Regions from separate parts of the Peribacillus sp. NPDC006672 genome, predicted to be linked through region 2. Evidence: riboswitches for the same ligand, from Rfam matches in the RefSeq annotation. Region 2 holds a riboswitch; the other holds the start of a gene.
The links. A riboswitch is a leader RNA that binds a small molecule or an ion and turns the genes downstream of it on or off. The one in region 2 is predicted to bind glycine.

Region 1: another riboswitch for glycine. It lies ahead of ACQKKK_RS18680 (amino acid permease); the one in region 2 lies ahead of gcvT (glycine cleavage system aminomethyltransferase GcvT).

Annotation. Positions count from the first base shown of each region.
Region 1 covers NZ_JBNNOR010000012.1:12,996-21,409, reverse strand. The annotation lists gene ACQKKK_RS18690 (FAD-binding oxidoreductase) at 1-752, opposite strand, end outside; gene ACQKKK_RS18685 (amino acid permease) at 1,694-3,082, opposite strand; glycine riboswitch at 3,624-3,702, shown strand; gene ACQKKK_RS18680 (amino acid permease) at 3,908-5,248, shown strand; gene ACQKKK_RS18675 (DUF3311 domain-containing protein) at 5,515-5,715, shown strand; gene ACQKKK_RS18670 (sodium:solute symporter family protein) at 5,712-7,190, shown strand; gene ACQKKK_RS18665 (hypothetical protein) at 7,398-7,607, shown strand; gene argH (argininosuccinate lyase) at 7,634-8,414, opposite strand, start outside.
Region 2 covers NZ_JBNNOR010000001.1:548,604-557,017, forward strand. The annotation lists gene ACQKKK_RS02770 (YqhG family protein) at 1-430, opposite strand, end outside; gene ACQKKK_RS02775 (DEAD/DEAH box helicase) at 408-2,096, opposite strand; glycine riboswitch at 2,468-2,555, shown strand; glycine riboswitch at 2,559-2,641, shown strand; gene gcvT (glycine cleavage system aminomethyltransferase GcvT) at 2,779-3,885, shown strand; gene gcvPA (aminomethyl-transferring glycine dehydrogenase subunit GcvPA) at 3,903-5,249, shown strand; gene gcvPB (aminomethyl-transferring glycine dehydrogenase subunit GcvPB) at 5,242-6,699, shown strand; gene ACQKKK_RS02795 (rhodanese-like domain-containing protein) at 6,847-7,230, opposite strand; gene ACQKKK_RS02800 (lipoate--protein ligase family protein) at 7,446-8,282, shown strand.

The DNA.
Region 1 (8,414 bases), on a different contig from region 2:
ATTTGGTTTACTTCCTTTGCCTTGAATTCAATTTCAGAAGTTAGACATTCATCAGCTTGAGGGGCCCAATCCTGCCAGGCATTAAACACCGCTTCGAAATCTTTCCACCCCCATGTGACGGAGAAAATTGATATCCTTGATACAGGGTATACCCTGAAAGTAAGAGAAGTGACTATGCCAAAGTTTCCCCCTCCACCCCCGCGACATGCCCAAAATAAATCACTATTAATTTTCCTATTTGCTTTAATGAGTTTGGCGCCCCTCTTTCCACACGCCCTTACCATTTCTATTTCAACCAGATTGTCACAAGTAAGTCCAAAACGCCTCGTTAACATACCTATACCACCACCAAGCGTAAGACCTACAAGACCAACACCGCTTTCGGTCCCAGCCGGAATCGTCGTGCCATACTTCCATAGCTTATTATATACTTGCCCTAACTCAGCTCCGGCTTCAATTTTTGCGATCATTTTTTCACGATTGACCTTAATCTTGTACATTTCACTAATATCAATGACTAGACCGCCATTCACTAATGAAAAGTTTTCATAACTATGCCTGCCGCTCCTAACCCGGAAAGGTGTATGATTTTCCCTGGCCCATTTCAGTGAATTCAACACATCATTGGTATTTTGACAAAACACAACGACCTTTGGGAATTTAGGAAAACTTAAGTTATTATTTACCCTGGCATGCTCATACTCGGCATCATTAGGTCTAACAATACGCCCGGTAAGCTTTGTTCTCTCCAAAATATAAACCCCTTTCTCAGATGATGTAGAGAATTATATATACTATGAAAACCTTTAGGAAGAGACACATGCTATAGGTGGAAGTGATTTCAATTAATCTAATTCATATTTTCACCTCAACCTTCGCACTAAAAAGTAGAATATAGTTTTTTACTTAACTCGCAAGTTTTCATTTTTCACTTGTGACTTTTCATGTTTTACTTGTGAATTCCAGCAAAGACTAAAAAAATCCCTAAAACAAAAAACCGTTCCAATCGCCAGCACTTTTTAATAAATAAAAAACATGGTCATAAAATAACCATGTTTTCTTTATACTCATATAGCTGTGTCTACACAAAAAAATATTTATTTCTATAAATCAAGTGCTTGCCCAGGGGCGCGGCTTATACTCTAAATGCTCCCCCATGGGCCAGTTACATAAATAAGATTATTTTAAATTCCACCTTCAGTATTCTTTTGAATTTGAAAAAATTAGGTGAATCAAGGTTCAAAAAACAAACATTTGTTTTTTAGAACATATGCTAAAACATTAGCCTATATGTGCAAAATAAACCGTTCATTTTTTACAAATTATATCTCAACAACATTTACATAGAATTTATGCACCAGTTAGGAAAATCTTATTTTCTAACAAAGGAAATACTTGAAATACTCCAGGCCTTTATTGAGAATTTCCCCTGCAATAACTGTTCTTTCCTCAAAAAAAGTCATGCACAAGTTGGGAAAAATGCCTGAGGGATGAAGATTTCTCTTTATCTCTCTTTGTTTTGTCCACAATTTATGCACGACTTTAATTAGTGTCAATTATATTTAAACTTATGGGAAACACACTCGACATAGCTAGAGTGATGAATGTAGATTAAACAAGATGATCTCCCAAAATCCTTATTATAGAAAAACTCGTATTACTCTCATCTTTTTATCGAATGGCACGTGAATTCTTAACTGGAAACCTCATCATCGGATTTAACATCCAATGGTATTCGTTTATCCATTTTCAGCATGTAATAACTTACTACGACCAATGCTAGGAAAACGATCCCGACAACCAAGGAAATCCTAGTACTGGGATTGATCCACATACCCACAAGCACCATCAGTAAAAAGGCAATTGTCGCATAGTTACTGTAAGGGGCCAACGGCATTTTGAACGGATGTTTTTCCATTTCAGCAGCATTTACCTTTCTGAATTTAAGCTCACTGATAAGTATGACAAACCATGGAATCATTCCGGGTAAAACACTCGCACTGTACACATAAAGGAATAATTCCGGCGGTGCAAGGTAATTCAGGACAACCCCAATGCCCAATCCTAATAGTACAGCGATCGTACAATATGCCGGCACTCCACTTTTAGAAACTTTTGCAAAGATTTTCGGAGCTTGGCCATTCAATGCAAGTGTATAAAGCATACGCCCTGCACTGAAGATCCCACTGTTGCATCCGGACATTGCCGCAGTGATTACGACAAAGTTAATGATGCCTGCCGCTGCTGTGATACCGACTTTAGCAAAGGTTGAAACGAATGGGCTTCCGATGTCATCTAGTTTATCCCAAGGATAAACCGTCACGATGACGAATATAGCTCCAATATAGAAAATTAAAATGCGCCATATGATTGTTTGGATCGCTTTTGTTACGGTCTTCGTTGGATTTTTCGCTTCTCCGGCCGTGATGCCGATAAGCTCAACGCCTTGATAGGAAGACACGACAAGGGAAAGCGCAAAGAAGAATCCTGTCCAGCCTCCCGTAAAGAAGCCGCCATTTGCCCAAAGATTCGATAATCCAATTGCATCTCCGCCATTCCCTATTCCAAAGAAAATAAGGCCAAGGCCGGCAATAATCATCAATATGATCGTTATTATTTTTATAAGTGCAAACCAAAATTCAAATTCCCCGAAAGATTTTACGGAAATGAGGTTGGCTGCCCCCAAGATGATCATGGCGACCACACCTGGAATCCAAGCTGGTAACTCCGGGAACCAATACTTCATATACATTCCAACGGCGATGATTTCGGACATCCCTACGATTACCCATTGAAACCAATTGCTCCAAGCAGTCATATAACCTGCCAAAGGATGTATATAGCTGCTAGCAAAGGAAGCAAAAGAACCCGTTGTCGGTTCTAAATATAGCATCTCCCCCATGGAACGCATAATGAAAAATATAAATATACCTGCGATGGCATAAGCAAGCATTACAGAAGGCCCTGTCCATTTAATCGTGCTCGCCGATCCCATGAATAACCCGACACCGATGGTTCCGCCCAAAGCTATCATCTGAATGTGACGTGCCTCCAGCCCTCTCTTTAATTCCTTGTTTGACATGATTAACTCCCCTAGATGCAATATTAGCAGCAATGCTCTTCCATCCTTACCGCCAATCGACTCTCTATTAATTATTGTGGTTTGAAATGACTTATCGTAATCATATAAATAACACTTTAATTTTGTTTTCTTATCTTATAATAGTAAATACTCCTTAAAAATACAAATGTATTTTTCAAGAAAACAGTTGTTAAATATATCTTGGCGATTTTTAAAATACCTTTATAAAAAAGTGAATCAGTATTTTATAATAGTGATTACAAAAAAAAAGAATAGAAAACAATCACTTCTGCTTTGAGCCCATTCAAAGTCCTTTCAAGTGAACGTTAAAAAGATTAGAACATTTCAATGTGTTATAAACCTCATAAGACCTGGCTAACTTTTAAAAAAATTTGTTGACCTTCCGAAAAATAGATGATAGAATTCCAATATTATTTTATAAGTATAATGAATGTTTCATAAGTGGAAGATCACCACAGACAGACATTTTTACACAACCGCATACAAGCAAGCGATGAATGCTATGGATGACACTATAGCAGGAGCAGCTTCTGGAGAGACTGTACAAGATGCAGCGCCGAAGGATTCACAATCTCAGGCAAAAGGACAGAAGAGTAACGAATGATAAATTGTTATTCTGAACCCTTTAAGAGATTGGTATTATCCAATCTCTTTTTTTATTGTCCACTTTGTGATTGGACTGAAACAACACTCGTGAAAACCATTGGAAAATGCAAGCTGGGTGAAAAAATCACGTCCCTCTCCAAGACCATGCAGGTTTGAAATCATTCACTACCAAGACTATAAAAGACGGGGGCGTACGAATTGGCTAAACAGGAATTAAAAAGAGATTTAAAAAATCGTCATGTACAACTTATTGCAATAGGAGGAACCATTGGTACCGGCTTATTTTTAGGATCCGGGAAAGCCATACAATTGGCAGGTCCATCCATCATCTTCTCCTATCTAATAATTGGAATTGCCTTGTTTTTTGTGATGAGGGCCCTAGGCGAATTGCTCTTATCCAATGCAGGGTATACGTCATTCACTGAATTCGCAACCGAATATGTCGGCCCATGGGCTGGCTTTGTGACTGGTTGGACATATTGGTTCTGTTGGATCATGACCGCAATGGCCGATATTATAGCTGTCGGTGTCTATATACAATACTGGTTCGATATCCCTCAATGGATTCCGGCTCTAATATGCCTTGTCATTCTGTTAGGTTTGAACCTATTGACCGTTAAGTTATTTGGCGAATTGGAATTCTGGTTTGCCATCATTAAAGTAATCACGATCATCGCCTTGATATTCGTAGGGATCATTCTTTTGGTCATCGGCTTCAATACCAATACCGGAACGGTTTCCCTAACGAACCTATGGACTCATGGAGGCATGTTCCCCAATGGCATTTCCGGATTCCTGCTGTCTTTACAGTTGGTCGTCTTCTCCTTTGTAGGTGTCGAATTGGTCGGGGTTTCAGCTGCAGAAACGGCAAACCCAAGAAAGAACATTCCGTCTGCCATCAATAAAATCCCTGTCCGGATTTTACTTTTCTATGTTGGTGCCATATTCGTCATTCTCTGCGTCAACCCTTGGACACAACTGGATGCCACGAGCAGCCCATTTGTAGAAGTCTTTGCGCTAATCGGCATTCCTGTCGCTGCAGGTATCATCAATTTCGTCGTTTTGACATCAGCTGCTTCTGCATGCAACAGCGGTTTATTTTCAACAAGCCGAATACTCTATACGTTAAGCAGGAATGGAGAAGCCCCTGCTAAACTGGAAAAATTAAATCAACAGGCTGTTCCAAGCAATGCCTTATTAACATCAACAATCGTTGTATCACTAGGAGCATTGTTAAGCAAACTGATACCGGAACAGGCATTTACCGTTGTGACAACCATCAGTGCCATCTGTTTCATATGGGTATGGAGCATCATCTTGATCTCCCATATCAAATATTCGAAAACACGGCCGGACCTAAGAGCCGAATCAACTTTCAGGGCTCCTTTTACACCCTTTATCAATTACGCCATTTTAGGATTATTCCTGTTCATCCTTATCGTTATGCTATTCGCTGAGGCTACACGGCTATCACTGCTCATGACGCCAATCTGGTTCATGGTCTTGGTGATACTATATAATTATCAGAAAAAAAGATAACAAAGGGATAAAGCCTTGAACTCTATAAGAATTCAAGGCTTTATCTTTTATCAGTCGGCGCTGTTGCTAAAAATATATCAAGTAACTGCATTAAATTTCATATAAAATAGTGTAAGCTTATATTTATAATCGGTCCTTTATCAAAGAAGGCACATCCGTAGTATGAATTTTCCATCCCAGTTTGGTTCACCCATCCATCAGTGGCACTGAAGTAAAACCCCCATTGTTGGACGTTTCACTTTATTTAAAACGGAGGGGTTTGTTTAATGAAGATTATATATATCCTTACTCTAGTTCCTTTTATAGGCATACTAGGATTTCTACCTTTTGTTAATAGAATAGAACCTTATGTATTAGGGATGCCTTTCAATATGTTCTGGATGGCTATGTGGGTAGTCCTCACCTCTGCCATCTTGGGCATCATGTATAAGCTGGATCCCCGGAATCGGGAAGGTGACCAGGAATGAATATTTCCCTCTTAATCATTTTAGCCTTTTTACTGCTATCGATATTTTTAGGCATTCGTTCTTCAAAAGGAAAAGATATGAACTTGGAACAATGGACGGTGGGCGGACGCGGTTTTGGTGCAATATTCGTCTTTCTGCTGATGGCTGGGGAAATCTATACGACCTTCTCCTTCCTTGGTGGCAGCGGCTGGGCTTATGGCAAGGGCGCACCCGCTCTATATGTTCTTATTTACATTACTTTGTCTTACGTATTATCCTATTGGCTCCTTCCGGAAATATGGAAATATGCCAAAGAAAATAAACTGATGTCCCAATCCGATTTTTTTGTAAGCAAATATAAGAGTCCCAGGTTAGGAATTTTGGCTGCGCTCGTCGGTGTAGTGTCGATGATTCCAGTGATCGTCGTGCAGTTGAAAGGACTGGGGATCATTGTCTCAGAGGCATCTTATGGTGCAATCTCAATGTCTGCGGCGGTTTGGATGGGGGCGATCGGCCTTACCATTTATGTAATGATTTCTGGTATACACGGTTCAGTTTGGACAGCAGTCATTAAAGATATCATGATGATCGCCATTATAGGATTCTTAGGAATTTATCTGCCCATTCATTACTTTGGTGGATTTCAGCCGATGTTCGAAGCAATTGATGCGGCCAAGCCTGGCTTTCTAAAGTTCCCTGAGCAGGGACTTAGCGTATCATGGTTCATCTCCACGGTAATATTGCTCGTATTCGGTTTCTATATGTGGCCCCAAGTTTTCAGCGCTGTTTATTCAGCTCGCAGCGGGAAGGTATTTCGAAAAAATGCCATCATCAGCCCTTTATATACGCTCATGCTGTTATTCGTATTTTTTGTAGGGTTTACAGCTATATTGAAAGTGCCTGGACTCGTTGGGGCAGATGCAGACCTCTCATTGCTGCGCCTTTCGATCGAGACCTTTGACCCATGGTTTATAGGTATAATCGGCGGAGCTGGGTTGCTGACCGCATTGGTGCCGGGATCCATGCTTTTGATGAGCGTCGCTACACTGCTCGCTAAAAACGTCTATAAGGAATTTGCACCTACAGTATCAGATCGCCACGTTGTAAGATTGGCAAAAATCCTTGTCCCAATCATTGCCCTTATAGCCGTCTACTTCACCTTAAACGGCGGCGAAACGATGTCAGCATTAATTCTCATGGGATACAGTCTCATCACACAGCTGTTCCCGTCCCTTCTATTTAGTCTGAAGAAGAAGAATCCGATCAATAAATATGGCGCAATCGCCGGCATCATCGCCGGATTGGCCATCGTAATCTGCATTACACTCAGTCATTCAACAATAGGGACCCTGTTTCCATCCTTGCCACAAGCAGCGAAAGATTTGAATGTAGGAATCATCGCCTTGGCAATCAATTTCATTGTGATGATAACGGTAAGTCTTGCCCTCAAGAATCATGCGGTTCAGTTGGAACCAAAATCCGTTAACGATATATGAAGAACTCATTGATGCTGATTGTTGGATTAAGAAACATTGGAAGAACATCGAAAGGGCTCAGTCAAAAGACTGAGCCTTTCTTATAATCGACTTCCAAAGTCATAATGTCCTTTTTCTTATGAGTGATTATAGAAAGTTAATAGCGGACAAAAATTAACTAATAAATACAACGAAAAAATACTCTTTTCAGGAGGTTCGGCCTTTTACTTGGGATTTGGAGCAAATACTCGTGAATTCCACGCTTTTACTCGTGAGTTTAGAGCAAATACTCGTGAATTCCACGCTTTTACTCGTGAGCTTGGAGCAAATACTCGTGAATTCCACGCTTTTACTCGTGAGTTTGGAGCAAATACTTGTGAATTCCACGCTTTTACTCGTGAGTTTGGAGCAAATACTCGTGAATTCCATGCCCGTTAAAATTCATTCCCTTTTTTCCCGTACCTTCAGTAATCCACTAAAGCCTTCCTTCCAACATTCAATGTTTTAACCCTTTCCTTATATTCCTGCAACTCTTGTTCCAGTTTTTGTTTTCTATTTACAATCATCCTCGAAACCTCTTTCGGGCTGGGCCCGCCTTGAATGCTTCTAATTTCCACAAAGTACTCAGGAGAGATTATTCTTTTCCATTCATCTTCTGCTATATTCACTGAAACGAATTCATTGATAATCTTGTTAACGTCTTGGGTGTCCCAATCATATAGCTCTTTCCCTTCACTTATCGATCGTTTTGCAATATGACTCGCTATGGAATGGGCTTTTCTAAATGATATCTCGTAATCTCTTGATAGGGTATCAGCTAATTCAGTAACCGTTATACTGGATTTCGCGGCCATTTTCTTTGTATGTTCTTCATTTACTTTTAAAGTTGATATGACTGCATACATTAGTTTCATGACACGGCCTGCATTCGAAAAAGCCCGATATAAATGCGGCTGTAAATCATCCTCCGTATCGACGATATCACCAAATGGTGTGTTGTGGATCATATTCATTGCAGCAAGTGCATCACCATACGCACTGCTTGCAATCGAACGGGAATGTTCAACTGATACTGGGTTTCTTTTTTGCGGCATGATGCTGCTAACTTGAACATAAGGATCTGCCACATGAAATGTACCAAACTCCCTTGTCACATGCTGCAAGAAATCTTGAATCCACCTTCCGGCATTAACCATGCACGTCATAATGGCAGTTGCGGTTTCCAATAAATAATCGGCCCCGCCT
Region 2 (8,414 bases):
ATCCAATGGACATAAAAGTATCTTTTTTACGATCGCATTGATAGGATACTTTCACATTCAGGGTAAGCCAAGGAAACAATGGATTATTCCTGCCCATTGATTGAGGAGTATCCTCAAAAAGTCTAGTATACCCTGCTAGCTTTTTTGTTGATTGAATAATCTGATGGAGGCGAGGGGAGCCAAAATGAATCATTTCTCCCTTTAGGTCGGGTGGGGCTTGTTCTGGATCGGTAATGAAAGTCATCTGGGCTGGGTTCGGAATGCCACCCGTTTTTTCCAGGTAGTGCCAATAAAAGGGCCGGTTCATTAATTCTTTATCCATTTCTATCGTTAGTTGAACTGTGAGGTGGGTTGGTTTATTATCCAGTATTTCACAATCATTGGCGTTAAAATAAGTTATTAAAAAATCATGAATTTCCTGTTGCTGCATGAACCTCACCTTCCTTCATGGATTGAGCGAATTGGATCAACGATGAAAAATTATCCATCTTGACTTTCATTTCGCCCTCTGTTTTGGACTCGCCGACCACATCAATTAAATATTCTTCAATGTTGTTAATATCCAGTTTGGTTAGAATATCATCTAATTCACCAATTACTTTTTCAAATAAATTAATTTTTTCGTATAGTAACTTTAGAATATGTTCTTCAACAGTATTTTTCGTGGCAAAGTTGTAAATTCTGACATCTTCTTCTTGTCCAAGGCGGTGAATCCGCCCAATTCTTTGCTCAAGCCTCATGGGGTTCCATGGCAGGTCAAAATTAATCAAGTGATGGCAGAACTGAAGGTTTATTCCTTCCCCGCCAGCTTCTGTTGCAATTAATACCTGTATTTTCTTTTGGAATAATTCTCGCATCCAGTCTTTCTTTCCACGTTTAAATCCGCCTCGAAAAGGGACTGAAGAAATTCCATTCTGTTGCAGATACCATTGTAGATAAAGCTGAGTCGCTCGGTATTCGGTAAAGATAATCACTTTGTCATCAATTTTCTTGATCAGTTCCAAAGCTTTTTCAGCCTTGGAGTTCTGAACCGTTTCATTCACCTTTGAAAATAAATCATCAAGCTTTGCCAAAAAGTCAGGGGTAGGCTGGTCGTATTTGGCTTTCATGTTTTTTAAAGTATAAAAGACCGCCTCTCTGCTGCTGCAGGCTTCTCTTTGGAGAGTGAGAGCAGAAAAGGAGCTTCCTTTTGTTCCATCAGAAATAGGTTTGAATTTGGAAACAGCATCGTACAATGCTTGCTCGGTTGGAGAAAATTCAATGGTGATGGTTTCCACATGCCTTTTTGTCCATTCAATACCAGTATCGGCCCTCCGGTTTCGAATCATAACCGTGTTGACCAATTCCTTTAGGTGTTCATCTTCAATTATGTTCCGGCCTTTCCCTTTATATTTTTCCGAAAAGAGTGAGGCATTTCCTAAGTGGCCTGGTTTCAATAACGAAACGAGGTGAAAAATTTCTTCAACTTTATTTTGAATGGGAGTAGCTGTCAGAAGTAAACAAAATTTCTTTTTCAGATTTTGGACGAATTCATAGTTTTTCGTCTTATTATTTTTAAGTTTATGAGCTTCGTCAATGATGATGAAGTCATATTCCTGATTGAAAATGATATCACGATGTGGTGCACGTTTCGCTGTATCAATGGATGAAATGACCACATCACAGGAGTCCCAGACATAACTTTTTCTCTGAACGACTGCCGGAATATGAAACTTCGTATTCAATTCAAAAGCCCATTGTGTTACAAGGGAAGCCGGTACAAGGATCAATACCTTCTTTACAAGGCCTCTGATCATATACTCCTTGAGGATCAAGCCGGCTTCAATTGTTTTTCCGAGCCCTACCTCATCTGCTAAAATAGCCTTTCCATTCATCTTTTCGACCACTTGCTTTGCAGCTTCCAATTGATGGGGAAGCGGGGTTAACTGAGGAAGGTGCTTGGGTGCCTGTAAACCTTCAAAATCAGGGATGATGAGATTTTCCTCCATTTGAACCGCCAACTTATATAGTTCCCAATTTCCCCATGGACCGTCATTATCCATCTTTTGTAAAAACTCGTCATTCCATTCAGAATTGAAGGATATATTGATTTTCATAGAAATAACTCCCTCTTAAATCATAAATTCCTTAATATAAGGTCAAAACCCGAACATTTCATATGTGAAGTAAGAAAAATATTTCTCTTCAAAAGATATTGCAGAGATAAGTTTCTTAGGGTAGGATATAAGTATATTTAGAAAATTCCAATTTCCAAACGCTAAAAAGAATCTTTGTATCGATGGCAGTTCGCGTTTTCTTAGTATGGGCTATAGGCACCTGCTTTATCCAAAATTTACTGAAGGAGATCATTCAAACGGTTTCTGAAGTTTTTGGAGATTTGGCAGAGAAGGCATTCCAAGATGCTCAAAGGTTTTACTAATGGGTGGGGCTTATTCACTTAATTTCATTGGTAGACCATTATATGCGGGTGAAGATAAGGGGAGAGACTACGGATGTAGCGCCGAAGGAGCAAACTTAGCAGTGAATCTCTCAGGCAAAAGAACTCTTATTGGACGCAACTCTGGAGAGCGCCGCCCGTTTGGGACGGCCACCAAAGGGGAAAACCTATTATATAGGTAAACTTTCAGGTTTCAGGACAGAGAAAAAGCTCAAACGGGCTTTCTCTGTCCTTTTTTGTGCTTTTTTCACATCATGAATCAGGATATCTGATGCGTAAGGACAAAAAGCTTTTGATAATGAAGCCAATTTAATTTTAAAAAATCTGAGGGGGGTCATTTTTTGACCAATTTAAAAAGAACACCACTATTTGAGGTTTATCGTGAATGCGGAGGGAAAACGATTGATTTTGGCGGCTGGGAACTTCCTGTCCAATTTTCGGGTATAAAGGACGAACATGAAGCGGTACGTACAAAAGCGGGTTTGTTCGACGTTTCGCATATGGGGGAAGTTGATGTTAAGGGTCCTGGGAGTCTTTCCTTTTTACAGAAGATGCTGACGAATGATATATCAAAGCTGCAAACGGGCGGTGCCCAATATACGACTATGTGTTACGAAAACGGCGGGACGGTTGATGATCTCATCGTTTATAAAAGGGCGGAAGACGACTATCTGCTCGTGGTCAATGCAGCGAATACAGAAAAAGATTTCGATTGGCTGCAAGCTAATCTAACGGAAGATGTCCAAATTACGAATGTATCGAGTGACTATATACAGCTAGCACTTCAAGGACCATCTGCAGAGAAGATATTGCAAAAACTTTCGGAAAATACTACCTTAAGTGAAATTGGATTTTTCAAGTTCAAGGAAAATGTCATGATAAATGGTATCTCCACGTTGGTATCCCGTACTGGATATACTGGTGAAGATGGTTTTGAAATATATAGCGACAGTGAAAACGGCCCTGCCCTTTGGAAGGCGATTTTGGATGCCGGAAAGGAAGAAGGGATACAGCCGATTGGTTTAGGTGCTCGTGATACACTGCGTTTTGAAGCGAAGCTGCCGCTGTATGGGCAGGAGCTTTCAGCGGACATTACTCCAATAGAAGCCGGGATTGGTTTTGCGGTAAAAGTGGATAAGGAAGCCGATTTTTTCGGGAAAGCCGTTCTTGCTGAACAAAAGGAGAAAGGGGCACCCCGCAAGCTCATGGGAATTGAAATGATTGACCGTGGCATTCCTCGTCATGGGTATAAGGTTTACAGCGGGGACAAAGTCATTGGGGAGGTCACGACTGGTACCCAATCACCAACGCTGAAGAAAAACGTAGGATTGGTACTTATCGATAAAGAATATTCGGTGCTGGATGCGGAAGTTGAAGTGGAAATCCGTTCCAAACGTTTGAAAGCCGTTATAATACAAACACCTTTTTATAAAAAACCACGTAAATAGAGGGGAATGGTCATTAGATGAAACATCGTTATTTACCCATGACAGAGCAAGATAAACAAGAAATGCTGGAAGTTATAGGGGTACCTGCTGTTGAAGAACTTTTCAATGATATCCCTGAAAGTGTTCGCTTTCAAGGAGAATACGATATCAAACCTGCTAAATCGGAACCTGCATTAATGAAAGAATTATCAAGGCTTGCTGCCAAGAATGCGGATCTTAAAAACTATGCTTCCTTCCTTGGTGCGGGTGTCTATGACCATTATGCACCGGTCATCGTCGATCACGTTCTTTCCCGTTCTGAATTTTATACGGCTTATACACCTTATCAGCCTGAAATTTCACAGGGTGAGCTGCAGGCCATCTTTGAATATCAAACGATGATTTGTCAATTGACGGGTATGGACGTAGCTAACTCCTCCATGTATGACGGCGGGACTGCGCTAGCTGAGGCGGCCATGCTTGCTTCAGGTCAGACACGGCGCAAGAAGATTCTCATTTCAGGAGCAGTTCACCCTGAATCAAGAGAAGTTGTGAAGACATATGCGAAAGGGCAACGCGTGGAAGTGATTGAAATTCCTTATAAAGACGGTGTGACGGACATGGCTGCTTTAAGGGAATTAATGAATGATGACATTGCAGGAGTGATTGTTCAATATCCGAATTTTTTTGGTCGAATAGAGCCATTGAAAGAAATGGAAGAAATCATTCATGGCGTCAAGTCCATGTTTATCGTTTCCAGTAATCCGCTTGCACTTGGGGCTTTGACACCCCCTGGTTCACTCGGTGCAGATATCGTGACGGGAGATGCTCAGCCATTTGGCATACCAGCGGCATTTGGTGGACCTCATTGCGGATATTTTGCCGTCACGAATAAACTTGTAAGGAAAGTCCCGGGCCGACTCGTCGGTCAAACGGTGGATGAAAATGGAAAAAGAGGGTTTGTGCTAACGCTTCAAGCTCGTGAGCAGCACATTCGCCGTGATAAGGCCACATCCAACATTTGTTCCAATCAAGCGTTGAATGCCTTGGCAGCTTCTGTTGCAATGACAGCGCTTGGGAAAAAGGGTGTCAAAGAAATGGCCGTGCAAAATATTCAAAAAGCGCATTATGCGAAAAAAGCTATAAAGGCAAAAGGGATAGAAGTGATGTTCGACGGTCCTTCATTTAATGAATTTGTCATTAAACTGCCTGCTTCGTTTTCAGAAATCAATAAAAACCTTTTTGAAAAAGGGATGATTGGCGGTTTTGATTTAGGTACGGTTTATCCTGAGCTGAAAGACCATATGTTGGTTGCGGTAACGGAACTTAGAACAATAGAAGAAATCGATGCACTTGCGCAGGAATTGGGGGATCAACATGAATAATCAAGATCAATCACTCATTTTTGAAATCAGCACTTCCGGTCGAATCGGGTACAGTCTGCCAGAAATGGATGTTGCAACTATTCCGCTCGAAGAAATTCTTCCTGCCGACTACATCCGTGAAGAAGAGGCAGAGCTTCCTGAGGTGTCCGAACTAGATATCATGCGTCACTATACAGCACTTTCCAAACGGAATCATGGGGTGGATTCGGGTTTTTATCCGCTGGGTTCATGCACGATGAAATATAATCCGAAAATAAATGAAAATGTGGCACGCTTTAACGGTTTCGCCCATATCCATCCATATCAAGACCCGACTACAGTCCAGGGAGCCTTGGAACTATTATTTGATTTGCAGGAACATTTAACGGAAATCACAGGGATGGATCTAGTAACATTACAACCTGCAGCAGGTGCACACGGTGAATGGACAGGATTGATGATGATTCGCGCTTTTCACGAAGCGAATGGCGATACAGAACGGACGAAAGTGATTGTACCTGATTCTGCACACGGTACGAATCCTGCCTCTGCAACTGTTGCCGGACTTGAAACGATTACAGTGAAGTCCGATGAAAATGGGTTAGTCGACCTAGAGGATTTAAAGCGTGTTGTCGGACCGGATACGGCGGCCTTGATGCTGACGAACCCCAATACATTGGGATTGTTTGAAGAGAACATTTTGGAAATGGCACAACTTGTCCATGATGCCGGTGGGAAGCTTTACTATGACGGAGCCAATCTGAATGCAGTGCTTTCAAAAGCACGCCCGGGTGATATGGGCTTTGATGTGGTTCACTTAAATCTCCATAAAACATTCACAGGTCCGCATGGCGGCGGCGGTCCGGGTTCCGGACCTGTAGGGGTAAAGTCGGATTTGATTCCCTATTTGCCTAAACCGCTTGTGGTCAAACAAGATGATCAATTCGTTCTTGATTATGATCGCCCGCAATCCATTGGCAGGGTAAAACCTTATTATGGGAACTTCGGGATAAATGTGAGAGCTTATACGTACATTCGTTCAATGGGTCCTGATGGTCTTAAAGCCGTCACAGAGAATGCGGTCATCAATGCCAATTATATGATGCGCAGATTGGAACCTTATTTTGACTTACCATATAATCGTCATTGTAAGCATGAATTCGTATTAAGCGGACGCAGGCAAAAGAAATTAGGGGTCAGGACACTAGATATAGCCAAAAGATTGCTGGATTTCGGGTATCATCCGCCAACCATTTACTTCCCGTTGAACGTTGAAGAAGGAATGATGATAGAACCGACTGAAACGGAGTCAAAAGAAACGCTGGATGCGTTCATCGATGCTATGATCCAGATTGCCAAGGAAGCGGAGGAAACTCCGGAAATCGTTCAGGAAGCCCCGCATACAACCGTTATAAAGCGGCTTGATGAAACTCTTGCTGCAAGAAAACCGATTCTGCGTTATCAAGCCTAGCCTGATAGCTTACATGAAAAAATCCCTGCCTGTCGGCGGGGATTTTTTCATGTTTATGTATCCTGTGAAAGAATTTATCAAAGTCCAAGAGCCTTGATGTACATGAAGGGCTTCTTGATCAAAAAGAGCCCATGCGAAGATGGGGCCTTATTTCTTTGCTTTGATTTTACCGGTCCACATTTTGAAACCGCCCTTTAGGTGAAAAAGTTCCCTGTAGCCCTTTTTGTAAAGCATGGCTGCAGCTCTTCCACTGATGATTTCGCTTTGAGCGTACAAGTATACAGGCTTGTCCGGCCTAATTTCGACCAAGCGAGTTTTCATTTGCGTCATAGGGATGTTTCTTGCGCCTAAGATATGACCATTATCGAAATCATTCGGTTCCCGCACATCGATTAGCTGCACTTTTCTGTAGTTAGCGATAAATTCGTCCTGTGTTAATGTTTTAACGATTTTACGCTGGCGGTACCAATTAAAAAGTGAATAAGCAATAACCACTCCTATGATGATGAGCAGTGTATATAATATTTCCAAGCATAAAAACCCCCTTCTACCTAAACGATTACAGACAATCCTTATTATATAATTGCTTTACCCAATAATCAAAAAGAATTTTCATCAAATTCTTTATCGACTTGATAGCACTTTCTTTTTTAGAGTGTTAAAGTCTGTTAAACTACTACATGTGAGTTTTTTAGTGGGGTATAAAGGAATTACTGAAAAACAGTCTATTGAAATGAGGGGTAAGGATGACTAAGGAAAAATGGGGTTTTATAGATTCTGGATATTGTTCACCGGCTTTTAATATGGCGCTGGACGAAGCACTGTTAAACTGGCAAAGCAAAGGGGAAATTCCGCCAATCATACGCTTTTACGGTTGGAATCCAGCGACATTGTCGATTGGTTATTTTCAAAAGGCAGAAGCGGAAATCGATATGGAAGAGGTCAAAAGGCAGGGTCTTGGTTTTGTTCGCAGACCAACAGGAGGACGAGCGGTACTGCACGAGCATGAATTGACTTATAGCGTAATCGTTCCAGAATCTTATCCAGGAATGCCATCTACCGTTACTGAAGCATATCGTGTCATTTCTGAAGGAATATTAATGGGGTTCAGGAATCTTGGATTGGATGCTTATTTTGCTGTGCCTCGGACCGAACAGGAAAAAGCGGCTTTAAAGGCGCCAAAGTCTTCAGTCTGCTTTGATGCTCCAAGCTGGTATGAACTGGTTGTTGAGGGCAGGAAGGTCGCTGGCAGTGCACAAACCAGGCAAAAGGGCGTCATCCTTCAACACGGGGCCATTTTGCTTGAACTAGATGATGAAAAACTCTTTAGCGTATTTAAATTCTCAAATGACAGGGTTAAAGAGAGAATGCAAAAGAATTTAAAAAACAAAGCTGTTGCCATAAATGACATTGCCGGAAGAAAGATTACCATCCCTGAAGCAAAAGATGCTTTCGAAAAAGGTTTTGCCGATGGACTTTCGATTGATTTAGAGCCATACGTCCTCACCGAACAGCAATTGCTGGAAGTGAAGGCCATAGCAGAAAGCAAATATGAGAGCGATGAATGGAATTTCATGAGATAGGAAAAGCAGCAGGATAATTAGAGTGGATAATAAAAAAGTTTTTTCAGATTTGTTTGACCAAATAAGCTATTCCTTGCAGGGATAAGCCCTAAAAGGCATGGGGAAAAAGCAAGGTCCAAATTAATTGAAATC